2 regions of the Nonomuraea sp. NPDC049624 genome follow, and region 1 is predicted to be linked to the other one. Evidence: riboswitches for the same ligand, from Rfam matches in the RefSeq annotation. Region 1 holds a riboswitch; the other holds the start of a gene.
What was found. A riboswitch is a leader RNA that binds a small molecule or an ion and turns the genes downstream of it on or off. The one in region 1 is predicted to bind glycine.
Positions count from the first base shown of each region.

Region 1 (7,501 bases):
TGGAAACGCAGCCGGACCTCGGCGGCCATGGTCCGGTCCTCGTGTTCGAGGCCGTAGGTCCACACCTGGCCGGCGTCCTCGGTGCGCCCGCGCAGCGGCAGCGTGCGCGCCAGCAGCTCGATGGCCAGCGCGCCCGTCTGGGGGTCGGCCCCGCTCTCGACGGCCTCGGCGAACTCGGCGCAGGCCAGTTCCAGGTGCGCGATGCCGAGCAGCACCCGCAGCCCCGGCAGCTCCCGCGCCGGGGCGAACTCCAGCGCGTCCAGCAGCAGCCCGGCGGCCTCCCCCGGGTCGCCGTACTCCAGCAGCGTCTCGGCGAGCTGGCGGGCCGCGTGCGCGGCGGCCTCGGCGTCGCCTGAGTCGAGGCTCGCGTCGAGGGCGGAGCGCAGCTCCTTGCCGGCCTCCTGGGGGCTGCCGGCCAGCCGGGCCAGCGCGAGGTGCGCCAGCGGGACGTAGGCCGGCGTGCCGACGCCGAGCACCGCCTGCCAGGCGGCCCTGGCCTGGTCGTCGCGGCCCTCGCGCTCGAACCCCTGGGCCAGGTGGCAGGCGGCCTGCGCGGCGTACTCGGGATGGCCGGTGGCCAGCGCGGTGCGGGCCGCGGCGCGGGCGGCCTCGGTGTCGCCGCGCTCGTCGAGCACCACGGCCAGCCCCACGGCCGCCTGGGCCCGGTCGGGGCTGTCGGGGTCGGCGACCAGCTCGGTCAGGATCGCCGCCGCACCCTCCAGGTCGCCCCCCTCGGCCAGGCGGCGGGCGGTGTCGAGGGGCGGGGTCTGCAGCTCTGAGAACGTCAAGAGAGCTCCTTCCGGCGACGGATCGCACCGAGCCTAACGGCTCGTCGCGATCATGTCTGCTCACTTGACGGTGCCGGACTGGGCCGGGTCCGGCGCGGGCCCCCGGGCGGGGACCCGCGCGGGCGGATCAGTCCTCGTACGCCTCCAGCGGCGGGCAGGAGCACACCAGGTTGCGGTCGCCGTACGCCTGGTCGATGCGGCGCACGGGCACCCAGTACTTGCCCTCGCGCAGCGATGCCAGCGGGTAGGCCGCCTCGGTCCGCGAGTACGGGTGGGCCCACTCGTCGGCGGTGACCGACTCGGCCGTGTGCGGCGCGTTGCGCAGCGGGTTGTCGGTCGTGTCGTAGTCGCCGGAGGCCACCTTGGCGATCTCACCGCGAATGGCGATCATGGCGTCCACGAACCGGTCGAGCTCGTCGAGGTCCTCGCTCTCGGTCGGCTCGATCATCAGCGTCCCGGCCACCGGGAAGGACATGGTCGGCGCGTGGAAGCCGTAGTCGATCAGGCGCTTGGCCACGTCGTCGACGGTGACGCCGGTCTCCTTGGTGATCTGGCGCAGGTCCACGATGCACTCGTGGGCCACCAGGCCGCCACGGCCGGTGTAGAGCACCGGGTAGTGCGGGGCCAGCCGCCGGGCCAGGTAGTTGGCCGACAGGATGGCCTGCTCGGTGGCCGCGGTGAGGCCCTCGGAGCCCATCATCCGCACGTACGCCCACGAGATCGGCAGGATGCCCGCCGAGCCGTACGGGGCCGCCGAGACCGGGCCGACCGGGCTGCCGTCGCGCAGCGGGTGGCCGGGCAGGTAGGCCGCCAGGTGGCCGCGGACCGCGACCGGGCCGACGCCGGGGCCGCCGCCGCCGTGCGGGATGCAGAACGTCTTGTGCAGGTTGAGGTGGGACACGTCGGCGCCGAACTCACCCGGCTTGGCCAGGCCCACCAGGGCGTTGAGGTTGGCGCCGTCGACGTAGACCTGGCCGCCGGCCTCGTGCACCTTGGCGCACACCTCGGTGATCGACTCCTCGTACACGCCGTGCGTGGACGGGTACGTCACCATGATCGCGGCGAGCTTGTCGCGGTGCTTGGCGATCTTGGCGTCGAGGTCGGCCAGGTCGATGTTCCCGTCGCTGTCGCAGGCCACGACCACGACCCGCATGCCGGCCATGACGGCGCTGGCCGCGTTCGTGCCGTGGGCCGAGGACGGGATCAGGCACACGTCCCGCCCGGTGTCGCCGTTGGCCTGGTGGTAGGCGCGGATGGCCAGCAGGCCGGCGAACTCGCCCTGGGAGCCGGCGTTCGGCTGGATGGAGACGGCGTCGTAGCCGGTCACCTCGGCCAGCCAGCCCTCCAGGGTGCCGATGAGCTCCCGGTAGCCCTCGGTCTGGGCCTCCGGCGCGTACGGGTGCACGCCGGCGAACTCCGGCCAGGTGATCGGCTCCATCTCGGTGGTCGCGTTCAGCTTCATCGTGCACGAGCCGAGCGGGATCATCGAACGGTCGAGCGCGATGTCCTTGTCCTGGAGCCTGCGCAGGTAGCGCAGCATCGCGGTCTCGGAGCGGTGGCTGTGGAAGACCGGGTGGGTCAGGTAGTCCGACTCGCGCAGCAGCCCGTCCGGCAGCGCGTCGGCCTCCAGCGCCACCTCCTCGCGCTCGACGCCGAAGGCGGCCCACACCTTGACCAGCTCGGCCGCGCCGGTCTTCTCGTCGCAGGCGATCGAGACGTGGTCGTCGTCGGCCTGCCACAGGTTGACGCCCCGCTCGGCGGCGGCGGCCACCACCTCGGCGGCCCTGCCGGGCACGCGGACGAGCACGGTGTCGAAGAACTCGCCGTGCACGACCTCCAGGCCGGCCTCGCGCAGCCCGCCGGCCAGCGCGACGGCGTGCCGGTGCACGCGGTGCGCGATCCGGCGCAGGCCCTCGGGGCCGTGGTAGACGGCGTACATGCCGGCGATCACGGCCAGCAGGACCTGGGCGGTGCAGATGTTGCTGGTGGCCTTCTCGCGGCGGATGTGCTGCTCGCGGGTCTGCAGGGCCAGCCGGTAGGCGGGGTCGCCGTCGACGTCGACCGACACGCCGACCAGGCGGCCGGGCATCTGCCGCTGCAGGCCCTCGCGTACGGACATGTAGGCCGCGTGCGGCCCGCCGAACCCGAAGGAGACGCCGAAGCGCTGGGAGGAGCCGACGGCGATGTCGGCGCCCAGCTCGCCGGGGGCGGCCACGAGCGTGAGGGCCAGCAGGTCGGCGGCGGCCACGACGAGCGCGCCCGCCTCGTGCGCCCTGGCGGCCACGTCGCGGAAGTCGCGCAGGCGGCCCGAGGCGCCCGGGTACTGGACGAGCACGCCGAAGCACTCGGGCAGCTCGCCGTCGAGGTCGTGCTCGACCAGCGTGATGCCGAGCGGCTCGGCGCGGGTGGCCAGCACGGCTTTGGTCTGGGGCAGCGTGTCGGCGTCGACGACGAACACGTCGCTCTTGGACTTGCCGGCGCGGCGGGCCAGCGTCATGGCCTCGGCCGCGGCGGTGGCCTCGTCCAGCAGGGAGGCGCCGGCGACGTCGAGGCCGGTCAGGTCGGAGACGACCGTCTGGAAGTTCAGCAGCGCCTCCAGGCGCCCCTGCGAGATCTCCGGCTGGTACGGCGTATAGGCGGTGTACCAGCCCGGGTTCTCCAGCAGGTTGCGCCGGATGACGGCGGGCGTGACGGTGTCGTAGTAGCCCAGGCCGATCATGGAGGTCAGCACCCGGTTGCGGGAGGCCAGTTCGCGCAGCTCGGCGATGGCCTCGGTCTCGCTCGCGGCGGCCGGCAGCTTGAGCCGGTCCTTGACCCTGATGGCCTCGGGCACGGCCACGGCCACCAGATCGCCGACGGACTCGAAGCCCACGGCCTCGAGCATGCGCTGCTGCTCGGACTCCGATGGGCCGATGTGCCTGGACGAGAACGGCGGAGCGGACAGGTCGGTCATGGAGGTTGCCTCCCGAGGCTTGGAGACCGGCGCCAGGGCGCGGGCGAGTGCCGGATCTCCCCCTCTGTCATCGCGACGTCATCGCGACCTGAGAGCTTCACCCCACCGTGGGGCTTGCACCGTCGGTGAGGTGCGCCTGGCGGGCGCACCTGCTTTCCAGAGTTGCCTCACCCGAGCGGTACGGGATGCCTGAGAGATTCCGGGGAGGGTTGCTCCTTCGGCGCCCCAGGACCGAAGCCCAGGGACTCTCCCGCACGGGGTCATCAGCCTTACTCTGTCCTAGATTACTACGGTGTGTTCAGCGGTTCAGCTCACCCCGTGCGGCGTGCGCGACGCCGCTTGGCGAGCTCGTCAGCGGGATGGTCGGCCGGGACGGTGTCCTCGACCGCCGCCCGTTCCCCCGGCAGCTCCGCGAGGGAGCCCTCGACCTCTCGCCAGACCCGGCCGAGCGCGATGCCGAACACGCCCTGGCCGCCCTGGAGCAGATCGATCACCTCGTCGGCCGAGGTGCACTCGTAGACGCTGACACCGTCGCTCATGAGCGTGATCTGCGCGAGGTCGGCGACCCCGCGGTCACGCAGATGCTGCACGGCGGTGCGGATCTGCTGCAACGACACCCCGGTGTCGAGCAGCCGCTTGACGACCTTGAGCACCAGGATGTCGCGGAAGCTGTAGAGCCGCTGCGAGCCCGAGCCGTGCGCGGCTCTTATCGTGGGCTCGACCAGGCCCGTGCGCGCCCAGTAGTCGAGCTGCCTGTAGGTGATGCCGGCCGCCGAGCAGGCTGTGGGCCCGCGGTATCCGATGTCGTCGGGCACGGTCGCAGGCTGCTCGTCGAAGAGCAGGCCCTGCTCTCCGGCACGCTGCCGCGCGCTCTCGCGCCGCACCGGATCTTCCTGGCCGGCCGTCTTTCCCTCGCCGCTGCTGACCGCCACGCGGACCTCCGGCTTTCTCTCATCCCATGGCCTGATCTGGGGGTTCGTAAAGGGCGACCACGGGTTTCACTTGCACCGTAGGACCGTGACCATGCTCAGTCAACGATCCGGCTCGGCGCGTCGTGAAGCGTAAATGCACTGAAATACCTACCCCGCCCTGCCGAAGTCCTCGGGAGTGATCGTGTCAAGGAACTCCCTGAACTTCTCCACCTCGTCCTCCTGGTCGTCAGGGATGATCACACCGGCCTCCTGGACGACCTCTTCGCTGGCGAAGATGCGCGCACCGGTGCGCAGCGCCAGGGCGATCGAGTCGGAGGGCCGGGCGCTGACCTCCACGCCGTTGGAGAACACCAGGTCGGCGAAGAAGATGCCGTCACGCAGGGCCACGATGTTGACCGCGCGCAGCCCGACGCCGAGCGCGCTCAGCACGTCCCTGAACAGGTCGTGCGTGAGCGGCCGGGGCGGCGGCTCCTCGGCCTGCGCCAGGGCGATCGCGGTCGCCTCGGTCATGCCGATCCAGATCGGAAGGAACCGTTCCCCGTGTGCCTCCTTGAGCAAGACGATCGGCTGATTTGTGGGCATCTCAACTCGAACGCCCACGACCTCCATCTGCAACACGGGCTGCTCCGTATTCGACCGGCCGGTCGCCCGGCACAGCTGTTGACTGGGTCGTTTCTGCTACACGCTTGTGTATTTCAACGTAACACCCGGCAGGCGTGGAATGTGCCCCGGCCTTCCAGCTCCGTGCCCTCAACGGCCCAGGACAGACCTGACGCCGAGGCGCACCAGGGAGGCGTGCAGGTCGAGCAGGAGGGTGGACAACTCCCTGGCAGCCTCGTCGGCCTCGCCGATGGCGCCGGGCGCGCGCCGCTTGAGTATGGGCGCGACGGTCTGCTCGACCAGCCCGCACTCCCGCTCGGCGGCGGCCTTGACCGCGCGCAGGTGGCGGGCGTGCAGGCCGAAACGGGCCAGGGCGCCGACGGTGCGCGCGATCTTCAGCGCCTCCTCGTCGTAGCGCCTGGCCACGGGGGCGAGCAGGCCGTAGTCCTCCAGCTCGGCGAGGGTCTCCTCGTCGATGCCGGCCGCCTCCAGCAGCTGGGCCCGGTCGTAGCGGATCTCCTGGGCCTGCTGCACCGCGCGCGGACGGCCGAAGCTCTCGGCCATCCTGTCCTTGATCACCCGAAGCGGCAGGTAGTGGTCGCGCTGCTCGGTCAGGATGAACCGCAACTGCTCGACGTGGAGATGGGTGAACTTGCGGTAGCCCGAGGGGCTGCGCTCGGGCTCGATCAGCCCCTCACCCTCCAAGAAGCGGATCTTGGACACGGTGACGTCGGGGAACTCGCCCTGCAGCAGGGCGAGCACCTCCCCGATGCTCATGTGCGAGCGTGCCGCCTGTGAGCTCATGCGCCGGCGTTGACCCTCATCAGGAAGACGAGGCGGAACTTGCCGATCTGCACCTCGTCTCCGGAGTGCAGGGGGACCTCCTCGATGCGCTCCCGGTTGACGTAGGTGCCGTTGAGGCTGCCCACGTCGCGTACGGAGAACTGGCCGCCGCGGTGGCGGTAGAACTCGACGTGGCGGCGCGAGACGGTGATGTCGTCGAGGAAGATGTCGCTCTCCGGGTGGCGCCCGGTCGTGGTGAGGTCCTTGTCCAGCCGGAACCGGCTGCCCTGGTTGGGCCCTCTGGTCACCGTGAGCAACGCCGTGCCGGGCGGGAGCTGTTCGACCAGCGCCCGTTCGGCCAGGAGCATGTCGCCTGTCTCAGCCTCGTACGCCTCGATTCCCGCGACCGAGATCGTCGACGTGGTGTCCCCGGAGACCTCGGGTCTGGTCAGCGGTGACCCACAGCGGGAACAGAAACGGGCATCCTCGGGGTTGGCGTGCCCGCACTGCGTGCAGTAGACGCTCGGCATCGATCGGCTCGGCCTCCTACCGCGAAGACGCGGCGACGGTGCTGGGGACGCGCCTGCCTTCGCTCTTCAAGTTTGCGAATGCCGCAACTTACGCTGATCAGCGGCAAAGGTCAAGGCGGGGCGCTGGACTGCGGTTCGGACGCTGACAAAGTTACCGCCGCCCCCACCCCGTGGTCCATGCCGCCGCGCGTTTCTACATTACGATCTTGCGGCACTCCGCGCGCACATCTCGGGCGAAGGCTTTTCCGCTACTCTACGTGATCAGACGGCCGCCTGCTCGACCACGCGGGCCCACCGTTCGAGCAACGCCTGCGCGCCGTCCATGTCGGGGGCCTCGGCCCACAGGTCGGTGACCGGCTCGGCGGCGGCGGGCAGGATCAGCACCCACGACCCGTCGTCGCGGGCGACGCGCACGCCGTCGGTGGTGTCCACGCGCCAGCCGTCGGGCTCGGCCTCGGCTGCCTCGATGACCGAGCGCATCACCGCGCCCTTGGCCGCCCACTGGGTCGGGACGCTCCGCCGCAGCAGCTTGACCTCGGGGATCCTGGCGTCGATCTGGCTGAGCGACAGCCGGGTGCGGGCCACCAGCCCCAGCAGGCGCATGAACGCGGCCAGGCCGTCGATGGCCGGGCTGAACTCCGGCACGACGAACCCGCCGCGCCCGTCGGCCGCGAAGATCATGTCGGGGCCCTGGGCGGCGGAGGTCAGGGCGTCGAGCGCGGTCGAGGTCCACTGCACCTGCACGCCGTGGAAGCGGCAGACCTGCTCGGCGACCCGGGTGGTGGTGACCGGCAGGGCCACCCGGCCGCCCCGGCGCTCGGCCGCCACCAGGTCCAGCACGACCAGCAGGGCGCGTTCCTCGCTGATGAGCTGGCCGGTCTCGTCCACCAGCGCGATGCGTTCGCCGACCGGGTC
Region 1 covers NZ_JBFAOR010000005.1:468,557-476,057, forward strand. Annotated here, with positions in the region: gene AB0J76_RS23135 (hypothetical protein) at 1-788, opposite strand, end outside; gene gcvP (aminomethyl-transferring glycine dehydrogenase) at 916-3,741, opposite strand; glycine riboswitch at 3,908-4,004, opposite strand; gene AB0J76_RS23145 (MerR family transcriptional regulator) at 4,053-4,673, opposite strand; gene AB0J76_RS23150 (bifunctional nuclease family protein) at 4,821-5,291, opposite strand; gene AB0J76_RS23155 (MerR family transcriptional regulator) at 5,424-6,050, opposite strand; gene AB0J76_RS23160 (FHA domain-containing protein) at 6,074-6,586, opposite strand; gene AB0J76_RS23165 (mannose-1-phosphate guanyltransferase) at 6,848-7,501, opposite strand, start outside.

Region 2 (7,501 bases), on a different contig from region 1:
AGTGGCGGCCGTCGCCGCGCAGGGCGATCCTGGCGGCGGTGATGGCCTTGTTGGAGGCCACCGCGTTGCGCTCGATGCACGGGATCTGCACCAGGCCGCCGATCGGGTCGCAGGTCAGCCCCAGGTTGTGCTCGATGCCGATCTCGGCGGCGTTCTCCACCTGCTCGGGGGTGCCGCCCATGACCTCGGTCAGCCCGGCCGAGGCCATCGAGCAGGCCGAGCCCACCTCGCCCTGGCAGCCGACCTCGGCGCCGGAGATCGAGGCGTTCTCCTTGAACAGCACGCCGATCGCGGCCGCCGTGAGCAGGAAACGCACCACGCCGTCGTCGTCGGCGCTCGGGACGAACTTGGTGTAGTACGTCAGCACGGCCGGGATGATGCCCGCGGCGCCGTTGGTGGGGGCGGTGACGATGCGGCCGCCGGCGGCGTTCTCCTCGTTGACGGCCAGGGCGAACAGCGCCACCCAGTCCATCGCCTGCAGCGGGTCCTTCTCGGCCGACTCGGCCTGCAGCCGCCGGTGAAGCTGGTTGGCCCGGCGCTTGACCTTCAGGCCGCCGGGCAGCACGCCCTCCTTGGTGATGCCGCGCCGCACGCACTCCGACATCACGCGCCACAGGTTGAGGATGCCCGCGCGGATCTCCTCCTCGGTGCGCCCGAACGCCTTCTCGTTCTCCAGCATCAGGGCGGAGATCGACAGGCCGGTGTTCGAGCAGTGCTTGAGCAGCTCCTCGCCCGAGGCGAACGGGTAGGGCAGGACGGTGTCGTCGGGCTTGATGCGGTCGGCGCCGGTGGCCTTCTCGTCCACGACGAAGCCGCCGCCGACGGAGAAGTAGACCTTCTCCCGCACGGTCCCGCCCTGCTCGTCGCGGGCGGTGAAGCGCATGCCGTTGGGGTGCTCGGGCAGGGAGATCTTGCGTTCGAAGACGAGGTCCTGGCCCACGACGAAGGGGATCTCGTGCTCGCCGTAGAGCTTGACCGTGCCCGAGGCGCGCATCTCGGCCAGGCGGGCGTCGACGGAGTCGACGTCGACCAGCTCCGGCTTCTCACCGGACAGGCCGAGCAGCACCGCCTTGTCGCTGCCGTGGCCCTTGCCGGTCAGGCCGAGCGAGCCGTACAGGATGACCTCGACGCGGGCCACGCGGGGGAGCAGGCCGTCGTCGTGCAGCCCGCGGGCGAACTTGTGCGCGGCGGCCATCGGGCCGCCCGTGTGGGAGCTGGACGGTCCGATGCCGATCTTGAAGAGGTCGAAGACGCTGATCGCCATTGATGGGCGCCCTTCAGTTCAGGAAGTGCCGGGGCCCGCCGCGGGCCCCGGCGTTGGTGTCAGGACTCGCCTGAGGTGAGCGCCGTGTACTCCTCGGCGGACAGCAGGTCCTCCGCGTCGCCCTCCATGCGGACGCGGAACATCCAGCCGTCGCCGTACGGGTCGCTGTTGGCCAGCGACGGGTCGTCGGCCACGGCCGAGTTCACCTCGACGATCTCGCCGCCGACGGGCGCGTAGATCTCGCTCACCGACTTGGTGGACTCCACCTCGCCGACCGAGTCACCCGCCTCGACGGTCGAACCGACCTCGGGGAGCTGCACGAAGACGACGTCACCAAGAGCCTCGGCGGCGAAGGCCGTGATGCCGACGGTCACGGTGATGCCGTCGTCCACGCCCGACACCCACTCGTGCTCCTTGGTGTAGTTCAGGTCGTCAGGGATGTTGCTCACTTGTTCCTCCTGTAGAAGGGCAGCTCGACCAGGTCCATAGGTTCATGGCTGCCCCGGATGTCCACGGCCAGACCTGTGTCGGCCCCGGCGTCCACGTAGGCCATCGCGATGGGCTTGCCCAGGGTCTGGGAGGGCGCACCGCTGGTGACCTCGCCGACGACGGCGCCGTCGCGGGTGACCGGGTAGCCGTGACGCGGCACCCGGCGGCCCTGGGCGACCAGGCCGACGAGGCGGCGGCGGGGCTGGTCGTCCTTGACCGCCTCCAGTGCCGCCCTGCCGACGAAGTCACCGGGCTTGTCGAATTTCACCACTCTGCCCAGCCCCGCGTCGAACGGGGTCAGGTCGGAGCTCAGCTCGTTGCCGTAGAGCGGCATGCCGGCCTCCAGCCTGAGGGTGTCGCGGCTGGACAGACCGGCGGCCCGCAGCCCGTGCGGCTCGCCCGCGGCCTCCAGGGCGCGCCAGAGCGGCACGGCGTCCTGGTTGGCGACGAACAGCTCGAAGCCGTCCTCGCCGGTGTAGCCGGTGCGGGCGATGAGCGCCTGGCGGCCGTCGACCACGCCGGGCAGGCCCGCGTAGTACTTGAGATTGTCGAGGTCGGCGTCGGTGAGCGTGGCCAGGATCTCCTGGGCCTTCGGGCCCTGGATCGCGATGAGGGCGTACTGCTGGGAGCGGTCATCGACCGCCACGTCATACGACTTAGTACGATTTTTCAGCTCATCCGCGACCTTGTCGGAGTTCGAGGCGTTGGCCACCACCATGAACTCCTCGTCCGCCAGCCGGTAGACGATGAGGTCGTCGAGCACCCCGCCGCGCTCGTCCACGATCATCGTGTACCTGGCCCGGCCGGGCGCGAGCGCCGACAGGTGGCCGACCAGCGCGTAGTCGAGGGCCTCTGCGGCCTGCGGACCGGTCAGGAAGATCTCGCCCATGTGCGAGAGGTCGAACAGCCCGGCCGCCTCGCGGACGGCTTTGTGCTCCGCCGACTCGCTGCCGTACCGGAGCGGCATGAGCCATCCGGCGAAGTCGGTCAGCGTGGCGCCTAGGGCCTCGTGGACGTCTCGTAGCGGCGTAGGTCGGGACATTTGTCGCACCTCAGGACAGGATTGGATGCCAGCATCCTCCCCCTCTGTCATGGATGCCTGAGAGCTTCGCCCGAGTTTTACCGGACTTTCACCTTCGGCGAGGCCCCGAGGGCCTGCTTTCCAGAGGTCACCTCCCCGTAAGAACGCCTTACAGGGCTGCCGCGCGGTCCTTTGCCTTGAGAGGTTCGCGGGGAGGGCTTGCTCCTTCAGGGACCCTGACCGGCTGTCAGGGTGCTCTCCCGCACGGTTTCGCCGGTGATGTCCGTCAGCCTAGTGCCGTCATGGGGGTGTTGTCGCGCTTCGCCCTCCGCCATCCGCCGCATCCGCGACATCCCGCACGCAGCGAAAAGCGGCCGCGGCCCCGGAGAGGCGGGGTCGCGGCCGCGTTGGTGGCCGCGCGCGAGCCGGTCATGGCAGGTCAGCTCGCACGCGGCAGCTCGGGGCGGGCCGGCGGTGACCGGCCCGCGCGGGGCTCGGGCCCGAGGATCAGGCCCGTGGATCAGGTCCGAGGATCAGACCCTGAGGTCAGGCCGGATCAGGCCCGTGCCCAGAGGGCGGGCACGTTCGGCGGCTCCCAGCCCGGCAGGCTGGTGTGCGCCTGGAGGCAGCGGTAGCTGACCCCCTGGTAGGTGACGACGTCTCCGGCCGTGTACGACTTGTAGGCCGTCCAGGTGGTGCCCTGGCCGTCCCCTCCGACGGTCAGGGTGAAGGACGCGGAGTGGTCCGCCGTCGTCCCGTCGCCGTTGATCCCTATCGTGTACGTCCCCGCCGCGACGCCGCTGGTGGTGGCGATCGTGACGGTGGACGACTGGCCCGCCTGCACCGTGGACGGGCTGAAGGAGACGGTGACCCCGCTCGGCACGTTCCCGGCGGAGAGCGCGACGCTCTGCGCCTGGCCGGACGTGACCTGGGTACTGACCGCCGCGGTAGCCGACTGACCGGCCTGGACCGATGCCGACGACGGGGTCACCGAGATCGAGTAGTCGTTCTCCGTGGGCGTGCTGGTGCCCACGGCGAGCTTCCATATGGCGTACGCGATGGCGTCGGAGTTGCGGTCGAGCGCCGTGGTGTTGATGGCGCTCGGGTAGCTGTCGCAGGCGCTGTGGTAGCAGCGGTCGAACGCCTGCCCGGCCGAGCCGCCCCACTTGGCGGCCTGGGCCGAGCTCTTGACCGCCCCGGCCCCCGTGGCCAGGCCGCCGACCCGGACGCCCGCGCTCTTGAACGAGGCGTGGTCGCTGCGGCCGTCGCCCTCCCTGTCGCCCTCGGTCTGCAGGCCGATGGTGGCGAAGTAGTCGTTGAAGGTGCGCTGGATCGCCGCGTCGTCGTCGTAGACGAAGTAGCCGGCGTTGGTCGAGGCGATCATGTCGAAGTTCAGGTACACCTCGACGCCGCTCGCGCCGCCGTTCTGCACGTAGTACCTGGACCCGACCATGCCCGCCTCCTCGGCGCCCCACCAGCCGAACCGCACGTGCTTGGTGAGGGTGGGCTTGCGGGCGGCGAGGGTGAGGGCGTTCTCCAGGAGCGCGGCCGAGCCGGAACCGTTGTCGTTGATCCCGGGGCCGGCCGCGACGCTGTCGAGGTGGGCGCCGAGCATCACGGTCTGGTTGGCCGGGCCGCCCGGCCAGTCGGCGATCAGGTTGCTGCCGCCGCTGAAGTTCTGCACGCGGGTGGTGAAGCCGGCCGCGTCCAGCTTGCCCTTGATGTAGTTCATCGAGGCGGTGAAGCCCGGCCTGCCCGAGGCGCGGTTGCCGCCGTTGCTCGTGGCGATGGACTGCAACTGGCTCAGATGCGCCGTCACGTTCGCGACGGGGATGTCGGGCGCGGGGTCGGCGGCGGCGCCGGCCGGTCCGGCCGGCGTGGTGAGGGTCAGGGCCAACGCGGCGGTGGCCGCGGCGCCCAGCCTGAGCATGGCGTTCACGTTCTGTGGCTCCTCAAGGGGGTTGGGCGGCCACCCCGGCGTGGCCGCCCAGGTCGTGCGACTTAGACCGGCTGCCAGAGGGCAGGGGTGTTGGGCGGCTCCCAGCCCGGCAGGCTCGTGTGAGACTGCAGGCAGCGGTAGCTGGCGCCCTGGTAGGTGACGGTCTGTCCGGCCGTGTAGGCCGTGTACGTCTGCCACGTGGTGCCCTGGCCGCCGCCCACCGTCAGGCTGAAGGAGGCCGAGTGGTCGGCGCTCGCGCCGTCGGCGTTCAGGCTGATCGTGTACGTGCTGGGCGTCACGCCGCTCGTGGTCGCGAACGTCACCGTGGACGACTGCCCGGCGGTGATCGTGGACGGGCTGAAGCTGACCGTCACGCCCGCGGGCACGTTGCTCGCCGACAGGGCGATGCTCTGCGCCTGGCCGGCGGTGACCTGCGTGCTGACCGTGGCGGTGGCCGACTGACCGGCCTGCACCGAGGCCGACGACGGGGTCACGCCGAAGGAGTAGTCGTTCGGCGAGCTCTGCCCGATCTGCAGGTTGTAGGTGGCCTGGCGGTCCACGTCGGCGCCGTCGGCCGTGATGGCGATCGAGTGGGTGCCCTGCGGGCTGCTCGCCGAGGTGGTGATCGTCAGCGTCGAGCTCTGCCCCGCGGTGATGGTGGCCGGGCTGAACGAGGCGGTCACGCCGGCCGGCAGGGTGCCGGTCCGCAGGGTGATCGACTGCGCCGAGCCGCCGGTCACGGTGGTGCTCACCGTGGTCGTGGTGCTCTGGCCGGGGGTGACGCTGCCGGAGGCGGGGTTCAGGTTGACCGAGAAGTCGTTGCTGCCCTGCGTGCAGGTCGGCTCGCCGGACTGGGCCCGTACGCTGACGCCGTCCCAGGCGTTCTTGACCACGTTGAACTCGGTGCAGCTGCCCGGGTACAGGGTCTTGGCGGCCTGGAGGGTGGCGACCCTGGCCTTGGCGTGCGTCCACGGCTGGGTCTTCATGTTCAGCGCGGACATGAACACCTCACCGGCCTTGCGGATGCCGATGCCGGTGATCGCGGCGCCGTTGTCGCAGCGGGTGCTGGCGGGCTTGCCCGAGGGGTTGGTGCCCTCGGCCACCAGGTAGAACCAGTGGTTCTGCGGGCCGGCTGCCGCGTGCACCTCGGTGTTGGGGATGGAGGCGCTGTAGCAGTTCGGGTGGCTGAGGGCCGACGGGTTGTACATGTTGCGGATCGGCCCGGACCCCGAGAGGTTGACCTCCTCGCCGACCAGGTAGTCCGGCGGGTCGTTCGGGTTGTTGGCGTACGCCTCGGTGAGCGCGCCGAAGATGTCGCCGGTGGACTCGTTCATGCCGCCGGTCTCGTTGCCGCTGCCCGAGCCGCCGCTGGTGAACTGGAAGATGCCGTGGCCGAACTCGTGGCCGACCACGTCCATCGACGTGAGCTGCTGGGAGTTGGCGGAGTTGTGGCCGAAGGAGCCGTACTGGCCGTTCCAGTAGGCGTTGACGTCGGCCAGGCCGACGCGGGCCGGGTAGCCGCCGCCCTGGCCGTTGATGCCGTTGCGGCCGAGCCAGGCGCTCAGCATGTCCCATTCCCGCTGCGCGGCGTACAGGGCGTCGACGCAGGCGGTCTCCAGGTTCGTGCCCGAGCCGTTGCCCCAGGTGTCGGTGGTCTTCGTGTACGGCGTGCCGTTCTGGCCGCCGCACGCCACACCGCTCCTGCGGGGGTCGCGCATCGTGTACGAGGGGCTGGTGTCGATGGTGACGGTGCCGACGTAGTAGCTGTTGCCGGTGCCGTCGCGCACCTCGTCCCAGTCGTCGATGACCTTGCCGGTCAGGGCGTCCACGTAGACGTGGAGCTTGGTCTCGTGACCGGTGGCGTTGGCGCCGGTGACGAGCACCTCCCAGGCCAGCCGCGGGGTCGTCGTGGTGGCGTGCACGGACAGCACCGGCGTGGCGACGGTCTCGACCCTGGCCACCTTGGCCCTGGCCGTCACGGCGGCCTGGGCCGCGGTGACCTTCGCCTTCGTGCCGATCCCGATCTTCGTGCGCTGCCCGGTGGCGACCGTGTCGACCACCGCGCCGGAGGCGTCCGTGGCGACGACCACGTCGCCGCCGTAGACGGGCAGGCCCGCGTGCTTACGGGCGTAGGTCAGGTACTGCAGGCCGCGGACGCCTTCGACGGTCGACGTCAGCGTGAACGTGTCCTGCTCGGATGCCAGCAATGCCGCCGAGTCGGCCAGGATCGCGTTGTGTGCGGTGGCGATCGCGTTCCTGCGCTCGTCGGGGCTGGGAGGATCGGCCACCTGCGACGCTTGGGCTGTGGCGCTCGTGGCGCCCACCAGCGAGCTGGTGGTCAGGGCTAGCGCGAGCATTGCGGCAGCCCCCAACCTGAGTTTGGGGTTCACTCTCTGGCTCCTCAGGGGGGTGTGGAGTGGAAGAGCCCCGGCCGGCTGGGGATGAACACAGGGTGACACCGGGATGGCGCGACCCGGTACCCAACAAATTTCCTATAACGTGGTGATATGGCCCTCTGAGCTGGGATTTCGCGGGATTTTAGGGCGCAGAAAAGGTAAAGAAGCTTTCCAGTAACGGTCTCAGCAGGCCGCCGTGAACGCCTCGAAGAGCGCCGATCCGTCGCCCGCCTCCGGGTGCCACTGGACCGCTGCCGCGAAGCCGCCGGAGTCGAGCTCCACCGCCTCGATCGTCCCGTCGCCGGACGTGGCGGTGACCGTGAGCCCGGGGGCGAGCCGGTCGATCGCCTGGTGGTGGTAGTGCGGGACCGCCACCGGGTCCGTGCCGAGCG
Region 2 covers NZ_JBFAOR010000002.1:198,296-205,796, reverse strand. Annotated here, with positions in the region: gene AB0J76_RS07190 (L-serine ammonia-lyase) at 1-1,264, opposite strand, end outside; gene gcvH (glycine cleavage system protein GcvH) at 1,324-1,713, opposite strand; gene gcvT (glycine cleavage system aminomethyltransferase GcvT) at 1,710-2,795, opposite strand; glycine riboswitch at 2,830-2,929, opposite strand; glycine riboswitch at 2,950-3,047, opposite strand; gene AB0J76_RS07175 (M28 family peptidase) at 3,331-4,704, opposite strand; gene AB0J76_RS07170 (M4 family metallopeptidase) at 4,776-7,070, opposite strand; gene AB0J76_RS07165 (gamma-glutamyl-gamma-aminobutyrate hydrolase family protein) at 7,293-7,501, opposite strand, start outside.
Region 2: another riboswitch for glycine. It lies ahead of gcvT (glycine cleavage system aminomethyltransferase GcvT); the one in region 1 lies ahead of gcvP (aminomethyl-transferring glycine dehydrogenase).